One region of the Staphylococcus equorum genome, then DNA from elsewhere that is predicted to be linked to it. Evidence: predicted binding sites of a transcription regulator. Region 1 holds the regulator's gene; the other holds the start of a gene.
The links. The regulator Rex, encoded in region 1, represses fermentation and respiration genes when NADH is low (regulators of the CRP and FNR family bind a similar motif). The targets are predictions, from matches to a motif close to TTGTGAAATATTTCACAA.

Region 1 (5,538 bases):
TAAAGTAGCGAGAACAATTGGATTAAGTTATCCGGGCGGCCCACAAGTAGATCGTCTAGCAGCAGAAGGAAAAGATAATTATCAATTTCCTAGAGTATGGCTTGAAAAAGATAGCTATGACTTTAGCTTTAGTGGTTTGAAAAGTGCAGTAATTAATAAATTGCATAATTTAAAACAAAAAGATGAAGAAATTAACAAAGCAGACGTAGCAACAAGTTTTCAAAATAGCGTTGTAGAAGTTTTAGTCGGCAAAGCTATTTCAGCTTGTGAGCATTATGATGTTAAACAACTGATTGTTGCAGGTGGCGTGGCAAGTAATAAAGGTTTGCGAGCAAATTTAGCAGAAGCTTGTGAAGCCCATAACATTACACTTTGTATACCGAGCCCTAGTCTTTGCACAGATAATGCTGCCATGATTGGTTCAGCTGGACATTATTTATATCAGGCTGGCGTAACTGCTGATATGACATTAAATGGCTTTAATAGTATGGATATTGAACAATTTTCAGTTAAATATTAGTTAATATTTAAAAAGATGAATATATGAACAACATAAGGCTAAATATATTTTCTAAAAATAATAACACCAACGATTGAATGATGATATGCTCTCTTTTAAGTTTTTACTTTTTAAGTGTCTACTTGGATGGGCTCAGTTCATTTTGACAATCGGTTGGTGTTTTTTAATTTATATTTGAGAAATAAGGGTATAGGTAATTTAGTGAATCATTATCTAATGACGATAGAATCTAAGGTTATTTACAAATATCATTTTTAAAGGAGGATATTTTAATGAAATCAGTTCAATATTTTAACTTTCAAAATAGTTTAGCAGCGTTGAATTTTTATGAGAAACACCTAGGGGCCACTGACATACAGCGTGTTGGCGGTGATCATGAAATGTTTGCAGATATGCCAGAGGAATATGATATTGATAAGAATTTTACTATGAATGCATCATTTAAAATTTTAGGTGAAACATTCTATTGTAGTGATACAATGAAAAATAAAAAAATTGATAATAGTGGTGCGATTGTGGCTTTCACTTTTGATTATTCAAATGAAGCGGACAAACAGCAAGCAAAAGCTTTTTTTAATAAAGCAATAGAAGGTGGATGTGAAGCTACGATGCCATTAGATAAGACAGAGTGGTCTGAACTATATGGTATGTTTAATGATCCATTTGGTGTGACTTGGATGATCAATGCAGAATAAATTATAAAAAGCTAAGGCTGAGACATGTAATTATGTCCCAGCTTTAGCTTTTTGATTAATTGGTTTTTGAGATGAAAGATTTTGCACGTTTATAGATTTGTTCTGGAAATTGCATAATGCGTAACAACTTTGACATGATTACATAGGTAAAAAATGAAATCAGTTGAACATTATAGTTTATACAGAATGTCAATAGGGAACGTGCGTACTTATCAACAAATAGTGCATAACTTGTGGATAAGTGGTGGTTATGTGTGTGGATATAGGTTAATATCTGAAAATTGAAAACGATAATAGTTACATATTACTTGTGGACAACTAGGATAACTCTGTGGATAGCTATTGTAACAGTAATGGTATTGTGAATAGAATGAGCATAAAAAAAGAGCTAAAGTAGAAAATTTTACTTTAGCTCAATTGCACTTATAGCGATTATATTAACAATTCTTGTAATTCTGCCCATTCATCCATAACTTGTTCTAATTTTTGTTCGGCTATTTCTTTTTCAATTGCTAAATCATTTGCCTTTTCTGGATTAGAATACACATCAGGCTGTGTGAGTTGTTCGTTTATATTATTTATTTCTTGTTCATATATTTCAATATTTGTTTCACATTGTTCTATTTTACGTTCAACTTGTCGTTGCTCTCGTTTTTGTTGTTTTTGGTCAACGTAATTATGATTTTGTGATGCACTTACTTCTGTTTTTGTAGGGTTATCCAATTCTTTTTTCGCTTGAATCGCTGCTTTTTCTTCTAATTTTTCAATGTAATACTGATAATCACCTAAATACATTGTTCCACCAGTAGTGTCCAAATCATAAACTTTATTTGCAAGTTCGTTTATAAAATAGCGATCATGTGACACAAATAAAATTGTGCCTTTAAAATCTGACAATGCTTGTTCAAGCATCTCTTTAGAGTCTATGTCTAGATGGTTAGTTGGTTCATCTAAAATAAGTACATTGTTACGCTCTAGCATCAGTAGAGCAAGTTGAAGACGCGCTTTTTCTCCACCAGACAAGTCATTGATGATTTTTTTGACATCATCTTGTACAAATAAGAAACGACCTAAGACAGCTCGAATATCTTTTTCATTCATTGTTGGATATTGGTCCCATAAATAATCAAGGATTGTTTTGTTTGATTTAAATTCAGCTTGTTTTTGATCGTAATAACCAACTTTTAAATTTGCACCTGTAGTAATTTCTCCACTAATCTTTTGTTGGAGACCGGCGACTGTTTTGATTAAAGTAGACTTCCCAATACCATTAGGACCAATGATTGCAATATGGTCTCCCTTCGTGGCTTCGATATTAATGCCTTTTGTTATGGCTTCCTCATATCCAATTTCTAGATTTTTAATATGAAATACATCGTTTCCAGTATTTCTATCAAAATCGAATTGGATATTGGCGCTTTTAGCATCAATCATAGGTTTGTTAACTCTTTCCATTTTTTCCAACATTTTCCTTCGGCTTTTTGCCATGCCCGTAGTTGAAGCACGAGCGATGTTTTTCTCTACAAATGTTTCAAGTTTTTTAATTTCAGCTTGTTGACTTTCATATTCTTGCATACGTTTTTCATAATATTTATCTCTTTGCTCTATAAATTGTCCATAGTTACCTACGTAATGTTGTACATCGCCGAGCGCAACGTCATAAATTTGATTGACAATTTTATCTAAGAAATATCTATCGTGACTGATAATGACGATAGCGCCTTTGAAATAATTAAGATAACTTTCCAACCATTGCGTTGTTTCCATATCTAAATGGTTTGTAGGTTCATCAAGTAATAGTAAATCAGGTTCGCTAAGTAACATTTGGGCTAAAGATAACCTAGTCTTTTGACCGCCACTAAAATCATTAATAGGACGATTAAAATCCGCTTCACTAAAATTCAAACCGTGTAGTACAGTTTTAATCTTACTTTCATATTGATAACCTTCTTGTTGTTCAAATTGATTAGATAAAGACTCATAGCGATCGATGTGTGTCTTATATGACTCAGTATCATATTCATCAGCATGTTGCGCTAACCAGTCCGTCTCAAATTTCATTTCTAATTCTAATTTTTTCATACTTTCAAATGGTTTCGACATTTCATCAAAAACAGTTTGATTCGTATTTAAAGTCATTTGTTGTGTTAGATAACCAAGCTTGAGATTTTTGCTTTTTGAAACTTGACCGCTATCATATGTCTCGACGCCAGCAATGATTTTCATTAAAGTAGATTTTCCGGCACCATTACGTCCAACGATACCAATACGTTCACCAGTTTTAACTTCAAAATCTACATTATTAAAAATATCTTCTCCGTCGAATGATTTAGTTAAGTCATTGAGTTGTAATAATATCATCCGATTTGCACCTCTCTATTCATTATCATTCTACAGTATTCAACGCGTGGTTAAAACTATCATTGTTTATTTTTATTATTCAATAATGTATAATGTTGTAGTGATTATAAGATAAATCAGCAATAGATAATGAAATAGGGGGACATGGTCTTGGCTAATCAAAGCGAAAAGATTCCTCGTGCCACATTGAAACGTTTACCGTTGTATTATAGATTCGTCAATACTTTGAAATCTAAAGGCATAGATAGAGTTAATTCAAAAACTATAAGTGAGGGTTTGAACATTGATTCTGCAACGATTCGTCGTGATTTTTCATATTTTGGTGAATTAGGCAAGAAAGGCTATGGCTATAATATAGATAGCTTATTACATTTTTTTAAAAATGAGATAAGTGAAAATGACGAGATAAAAATTGCAATTGTAGGTGTTGGGAATTTAGGGAAAGCATTATTAACATACAACTTCTCAATACATGATGAGATGACAATAACGGAAGCTTTTGATATACGAGATGAAATTATAGGGACGCAAATAGGGAAAGTAACAGTCAGTCCGTTTGATAAAATTACGGATATATTAGCACAAGAACATATTGATGTAGTGATTTTAACTACACCTGAAGAAGTAGCGCAGCACGTTGCTGATACTTTAGTAAAAACAGGTGTAAAAGGTATTTTGAACTTTACACCAAGTCGTGTTCTGACACCATCGGATGTTCAAGTACATCATATTGACTTGGGTATTGAATTACAATCTTTACTATTCTTTATGAAAAATTATAGTAACAAATAAAGCGTATGAAAATAGGCTAGCTTTTTTATTTACACGAGATACACGTTAAGTGGTGAGTGTTTAAAAAAGCTAGTTTTTGTATTTAGTTATACGATTACTAACAACTACAGTTATTTTCACAATTAACACTTTATAAAATATAAGCAAATGGGCTTGATATTTAATGAAAAGTTTAATATGATAAATCATATTGATTTTATCGGGAAAGAGGTAATAATATGACGTGGTTAGTAATCAGTGGACTAATCGTTGGTGCGCTTTTAGGCTTTGTTATGCAAAGAACGCGATTTTGTTTAGCTGGTGGATTTAGAGATATGTACGTTCAAAAAAGCAATAAAATGTTTTATGCATTGTTAATTGCAATTTCCGTACAAAGTATTGGGTTATTAATTTTAACATCAACAGGCTTAGTAGAAATTCCAGAATCTACGTATCCAATTATTGGAACTGTAATAGGTTCATTTATATTTGGTATTGGTATTATTTTATCTGGAGGTTGTGCTACAGGTACGTGGTATAGAGCTGGAGAAGGTTTAATAGGTAGCTGGATGGCACTTATTGCCTATGGTTTCACTGCAGCGGCAACAAAGTTTGGTTTGCTGTTACCATTAATGAATGGTGTGAACAAACCGACAAATGTAAATTCAAGTATGGCACAAACGACAGGTATACCAACATGGGTTTGGGTCGCGTTACTTACAATCATCACGATTCTTCTTGTTGTAAAAACGTTACGTAAACCAAAACCTAAATTTGCTATACCAAAATTAAAGCAAAAATATACAGGTATAAGACATTATTTATTCGAGAAAAAATATCACCCATTTGTTGCAGCAATTGCTGTTGGGCTAATTGCTTTAATCGCGTGGCCTGTAAGTGAATCAACAGGAAGAATGTATGGACTTGGTATTACAACACCATCTGCAAATATAGTTCAGTTTTTTGTAACTGGTGACTTGAAATTGATAGACTGGGGTGTATTCCTTGTTCTAGGTATATTCGTTGGTTCTTATATTGCTGCGAAAGGTGCTAAAGAATTCAAATGGAGAATGCCTGATAAAAAGACAATACGTAATAGTGTTATCGGTGGCGTATGTATGGGATTTGGCGCTTCTGTAGCTGGCGGTTGTTCAATAGGTAACGGTTTAGTAGAAACTGCAACGATGTCAT
Region 2 (5,538 bases), 320 kb from region 1:
GTGAATTTTTTACTTCTAATTATTGTTTTTATGGGCTGCTATGCTACTTTAGTAACAAATGCAACGATACCAACATTTGATTATAGAGAGACAATTTCAATATGGTTTAGACAACTATTTATGTTTTCACCTGATGCTACATTAATGACGCATGTACCACTCGCGTTTAAGATGCATATACTTCTAGGATTTGTGATTATGGCTTTTTGGCCGTTTACTAGATTAGTTCATGTGTGGAGTGTACCACTAACTTATGTGAGCCGTAGTTACATTATTTATCGAAAGCATAAAGTGTGAATGGAGGCGAAAGATTGAGCCTATTATCTTTTAATGAACAAGTGAATTATCAAGCCGTTTTAGACACGCTACGTATTGAAGAAGGTTTTGATTTTGCAGGATTGGCATTTTACAAAGATGAAAACCAATTGTCACCGATAAAATGGAATTATGTATCTGGAAGTACCAATTCTCGCTATAAACTTATTGTGCTTAGAATAGGTAAAGGGATTGCAGGAAATGTGATGAAAACAGGTAAGCGAATGGTGATAGAAGATATCAATCAATTTCTCTTACCGAGCGAAAAACACAAATATCCAATAATATTATGTGAACGGCTAACAGCAGTGATGGCAATACCATTATGGTATGAAAATTACGTTTATGGTGTGCTATTATTAGGTCAAAGAAATAATAGACCACTACCTCAAACATGTCACTCTATTTCAATCGTAAATAAATTGGGTGTTTTTAATGAAGAAGACTAGGTGATTTTATGAAAACGAATCAAGTGGAAAATATAGACCAATTGTTAGTTCAATATTTTAATAATACAACTGAAAAAATAGTATTTGTTGATAAATATGGTCAAGTGATAGCGATGAATAAAGCAGCGCATGATATTATTTCACCGGATAATGACTACCAAGAAATGACTAATACGATATGTAGTCGCTGTGATGGGTATACAAATGAATATGATTTACAATCATGTACAAATTGCTTTTTAGAAGCTGATTCAGTTGGAAATACAAGTTTTCAAGTATTTATGAAAACGACGCGTGGTAAAGTTGAACCTTTTACAGCGACATATCAAACTATTGATGAAACAAAAGATATTAAAGCATTTACATTACAAAATGTTTCACCTCAAATAGAGCGTCATGACAAGATGTATCAGCGAAAAATGATGCAAAAAACGATATCTGCACAAGAAAATGAAAGAAAAAGAATATCACGTGAATTGCATGACAGTCTCGTACAAGAAATGTTAAACATCGATGTGGAATTACGGCTGCTGAAATACCATAGAGAAATGCAAACTTTGGTAGATAATTCTAAGCGAATAGAAGGATTAATGTCCAAATTGATAGATGATATTCGTAATTTATCTGTTGAATTGCGGCCGTCATCCTTGGATGATCTAGGTTTAGATGCAGCATTTAAAACCTATTTCAAACAAGTTGAAGCCAATTATGGCATACGCATAGAATATCACTCTAATCTAGCTTCACATCGCTTTGATAGTGAGATTGAAACAGTCGTATATCGTGTTGTTCAAGAGGCATTGTTTAACGCAATAAAATATGCTGGTGTAGATACTGTTGATATTGATTTGCATGTAAACGACTATAAATTAATTGCAGAAATTATAGATAGAGGCAAAGGCTTTATTAAAACAGATCAACCACAAGGTACCGGGTTAGGACTTTATGGTATGAATGAACGCGCAGAACTCGTTAATGCAGAAGTAAGTATAGATACACAGATTGATAGAGGTACTATCGTTACATTAGAAGTTCCAATATAAGGGAATAAGGAGAAATTAATTTTGAGAATAGTGATAGCAGATGATCATGCTGTTGTGCGCACAGGATTTTCTATGATTTTAAACTATCAAGAAGATATGGAAGTCGTTGGGACGGCAGCTGATGGTGTAGAAGCGTACCAGAAAGTAATGGAATACAAGCCAGATGTTTTAATTATGGACTTAAGCATGCCACCGGGTGAATCAGGGCTTATTGCAACAAGTAAGATATCTGAGAGTTTTCCAGAAACAAAGATATTGATATTAACGATGTTTGACGATGAGGAATATTTATTTCATGTATTAAGGAATGGCGCAAAAGGCTACATTTTAAAAAATGCTCCAGATGAACAGCTTTTATTGGCTATAAGAACCGTTTACCAAGGTGAAACTTACGTAGATATGAAACTCACAACATCGCTAGTAAACGAATTCGTTAACAATTCGTTTCAAGATACTCAAGCGAGTAATGATCCATTTAAAATTTTATCTAAAAGAGAAATCGAGATTTTGCCTTTAATTGCAAAGGGATATGGCAATAAAGACATCGCTCAAAAGTTATTCGTCTCTGTCAAAACGGTGGAAGCACATAAAACACATATCATGCAAAAACTAGACTTAAAAACAAAACCTGAATTAGTTGAATATGCAATGAAGAAAAAACTAGTCGACTTTTAAATCAGATAGATTCATCAATATAGTGTTAGCGCGAAAAATGATTGTTCTATTCAGTCATTTTTTCGTGCTAACTTTTTTTATAAAAGATTTTTTTACTGTGCTGTGAAACCAAAATATAAAGTAATAATAATGGTTGATGAATATAGGGGAAACCACACATTAACTTAAGGGATAATCCTTATGTTAATTTTTTCACAATAAACATAAAATGAAAGTGTAGCTAGTATTTTGTAAACAAAAAGCAATTTTCAATTCGCTTATATTACACCAGTTTTAACTTTCATAAATATTAAATAATATCCATATTTTTTAATTATAGAGTAACTGCGAAATACTGGCTATTTAATCATTGAAATTAAATAGATGAAAATGAAGGTGAAATGAATGAACAAAGCAAGTGGTGGTTTCCAACTTAGCTTACAAACGCTAAGTCTTGTAGTTGGATTTATGGCATGGAGTATTATATCTCCATTAATGCCTTTTATCTCCCAAGATATTAATATCACGGGGAATCAACTTTCAATTATTTTAGCAATACCCGTTATATTGGGTTCTATTTTAAGAGTGCCATTTGGATATTTAACTAATATTATTGGTGCTAAATGGGTGTTTTTCTGTAGCTTTATTATTCTATTATTTCCTATTTACTTTTTAAGCCAAGCCCAAACGCCGGGCATGTTAATGGCTTCTGGTTTCTTCTTAGGTGTTGGGGGCGCAATTTTCTCAGTCGGTGTCACATCAATTCCTAAATATTTTCCTAAAGAAAGAGTAGGACTTGCTAATGGAATATATGGTATGGGGAACATTGGTACTGCAATTTCTTCATTTTTAGCTCCAGTTATTGCAGGTATGATTGGATGGCAAACGACAGTTAGAGGCTATTTGATTGTTATTGTCTTATTTGCAATTTTAATGTTTCTTCTGGGTGATGCGAATGAGAAAAAAATAAAGGTGCCACTAGTTAAGCAGTCTAAAAAATTAATGAAAGATCTTAAGCTTTATTATTTATCATTATGGTATTTTATTACATTTGGTGCTTTTGTAGCGTTTGGATTATTTTTACCGAATTTTTTAGTTCAAAACTTTGGTATAAGTGAAGTAGATGCTGGTATTAGATCTGGTATCTTTATCGCGTTAGCCACTTTTTTAAGGCCATTAGGTGGGATTTTAGGAGATAAATTTAATGCAGTTATTTTATTAATGATAGATTTTGTATTTATGATTATAGGTGCAATTATTTTAGGGTTTTCAAGTCATATATTATTGTTTACAATCGGTTGTTTACTTATTAGTATATGTGCAGGTACTGGTAATGGTCTCGTGTTCAAACTCGTTCCATTCTATTTTGCTAAAGAATCAGGAGCAGCGAATGGTATTGTTTCAATGATGGGCGGACTTGGTGGTTTCTTCCCTCCAATTGTCATATCTTATGTCACAATGATGACTGGTACAAGCCATTTAGCATTTATATTTTTAGCATTCTTTGGTGTTTTTGGCATCATTACCATGCTACATATCGTAAAAAAAGACAATTTGAGACTGATTTCTTAAATATAGAAAAAAATAAGAAAACAAATAGCGCTACATTACCATAAATTGGAAATGTAGCGCTATTTATTATCTATGAATATTTAGTCTATTTTGATGTTTGATTTTGGTTGTTCTTTTTGCTCTTTTTTAGGCAACGTTACAGTGAGTAGGCCATTTTCATAAGAAGCTTTGATACTACTATCATCAACATTTTCAAATGGGAATTGGCGGCTCAAATCACTATGGTTACGTTCTTGGTGTACTGCACGTTTAGTGTCGTTTTCATCTTGAACTTCGACAATTTGTTTACCTTCAATCGTTAGCAAATTATTTTCAAATTCTAAACTAATATTTTCTTTTTTAATACCTGGAAGTTCAGCTTCAACGATATAGGCGTTGTCTAATTCTTTAATATCTGATTTAATACTCTCATTGCCAGGAAATTGTTCGAAAATTTGTTTTCCAAAATCTCTGAATAAATCACCTGGATTTACATCGATAAACGGATTGTTAAAATTTTTATTTTCAAAAGTCATGCTACATCTCTCCTCAGCGTAGTTTAATTATTATATTTAATCGAATGGAATTGAAGTTTAAGTTATAAAAAGTATAAAATTAAGGTAAACACTTAGTTTACCTTACAAATACATTATAATAAAATAGTCAAAGAAAATCAAAGTCAAACTATTAATCATTGTATTCACATTATTTTAGCATGAAAGTTGAAACATTTTAAAATGAAACGTTAAGATGTAGAGAATGCTTTATAACAAGCGTTGGATAGATAAGTTTCAGGAGTAAAGTAAGTAAGTGGGTATTGTAGTAAGTAGGATTAAAAAGAGGTGAGTCGAAGATAAAAATGTTATGTATGTATTACATTGTCCCATTTAACCTCAACAAACCCCATATGATTTAAATATCTTTCGAGAAATGTTTATTTACAAATTTTTGCAATGTATCTTTTAAGTCTATAGCTTCATCTATGTCCATATCGAATTCACTAAAAACTTTTTTTGAAACTTTTGAAAGCGGTTCTTGCACGTTTGTCCCTTTATCAGTAAGTGCAATTTGTAAGTTACGTTCGTCATCAATCTCACGAGTTCTTGTTACATAACCTTTTTTCTCAAGTTTTTTTAACAAAGGTGTAAGTGTTCCAGAATCTAAAAAGACACGCTCACCAAGTGTCTTAATATTAATTTTTTCGTCCACCTTAATTGCGAGTAAGACAATATAACCTGTATATGTTAAATCATACTCTTTTAAATGAGAAGTATACTTCTTAATTATTTCTTTAGAAGAAACATAAAATAGAAAGCATAGTTGCTGTTCTAGGTAGCTGTCCTTTTCCTCCATTTAATCACCCCTTTTGAAATTTAACCATATTATGAACACCATTCATTGTCAAGGAACGGTTGCGCACCTTTAGATATAGCTTTTTATACTATTTTTTAACTATTATCTTATTAAATAAGTAAAAATTTAATACTATAACATTCCGTACGTCTTAATTACTTGAATTCATATAA

Region 2: the regulator Rex is predicted to act here: its motif matches at 2,663-2,680, upstream of PYW44_RS02820 (nitrate/nitrite transporter).

The regions. Positions count from the first base shown of each region.
Region 1 covers NZ_CP118982.1:946,953-952,490, forward strand. Annotated here, with positions in the region: gene tsaD (tRNA (adenosine(37)-N6)-threonylcarbamoyltransferase complex transferase subunit TsaD) at 1-520, shown strand, start outside; gene PYW44_RS04475 (VOC family protein) at 793-1,215, shown strand; gene PYW44_RS04480 (ABC-F family ATP-binding cassette domain-containing protein) at 1,648-3,576, opposite strand; gene PYW44_RS04485 (redox-sensing transcriptional repressor Rex) at 3,721-4,368, shown strand; gene PYW44_RS04490 (YeeE/YedE family protein) at 4,587-5,538, shown strand, end outside.
Region 2 covers NZ_CP118982.1:622,233-627,770, forward strand. Annotated here, with positions in the region: gene narI (respiratory nitrate reductase subunit gamma) at 1-297, shown strand, start outside; gene nreA (nitrate respiration regulation accessory nitrate sensor NreA) at 312-764, shown strand; gene PYW44_RS02810 (sensor histidine kinase) at 773-1,807, shown strand; gene nreC (nitrate respiration regulation response regulator NreC) at 1,829-2,482, shown strand; gene PYW44_RS02820 (nitrate/nitrite transporter) at 2,867-4,033, shown strand; gene PYW44_RS02825 (Hsp20/alpha crystallin family protein) at 4,114-4,548, opposite strand; gene PYW44_RS02830 (MarR family winged helix-turn-helix transcriptional regulator) at 4,925-5,365, opposite strand.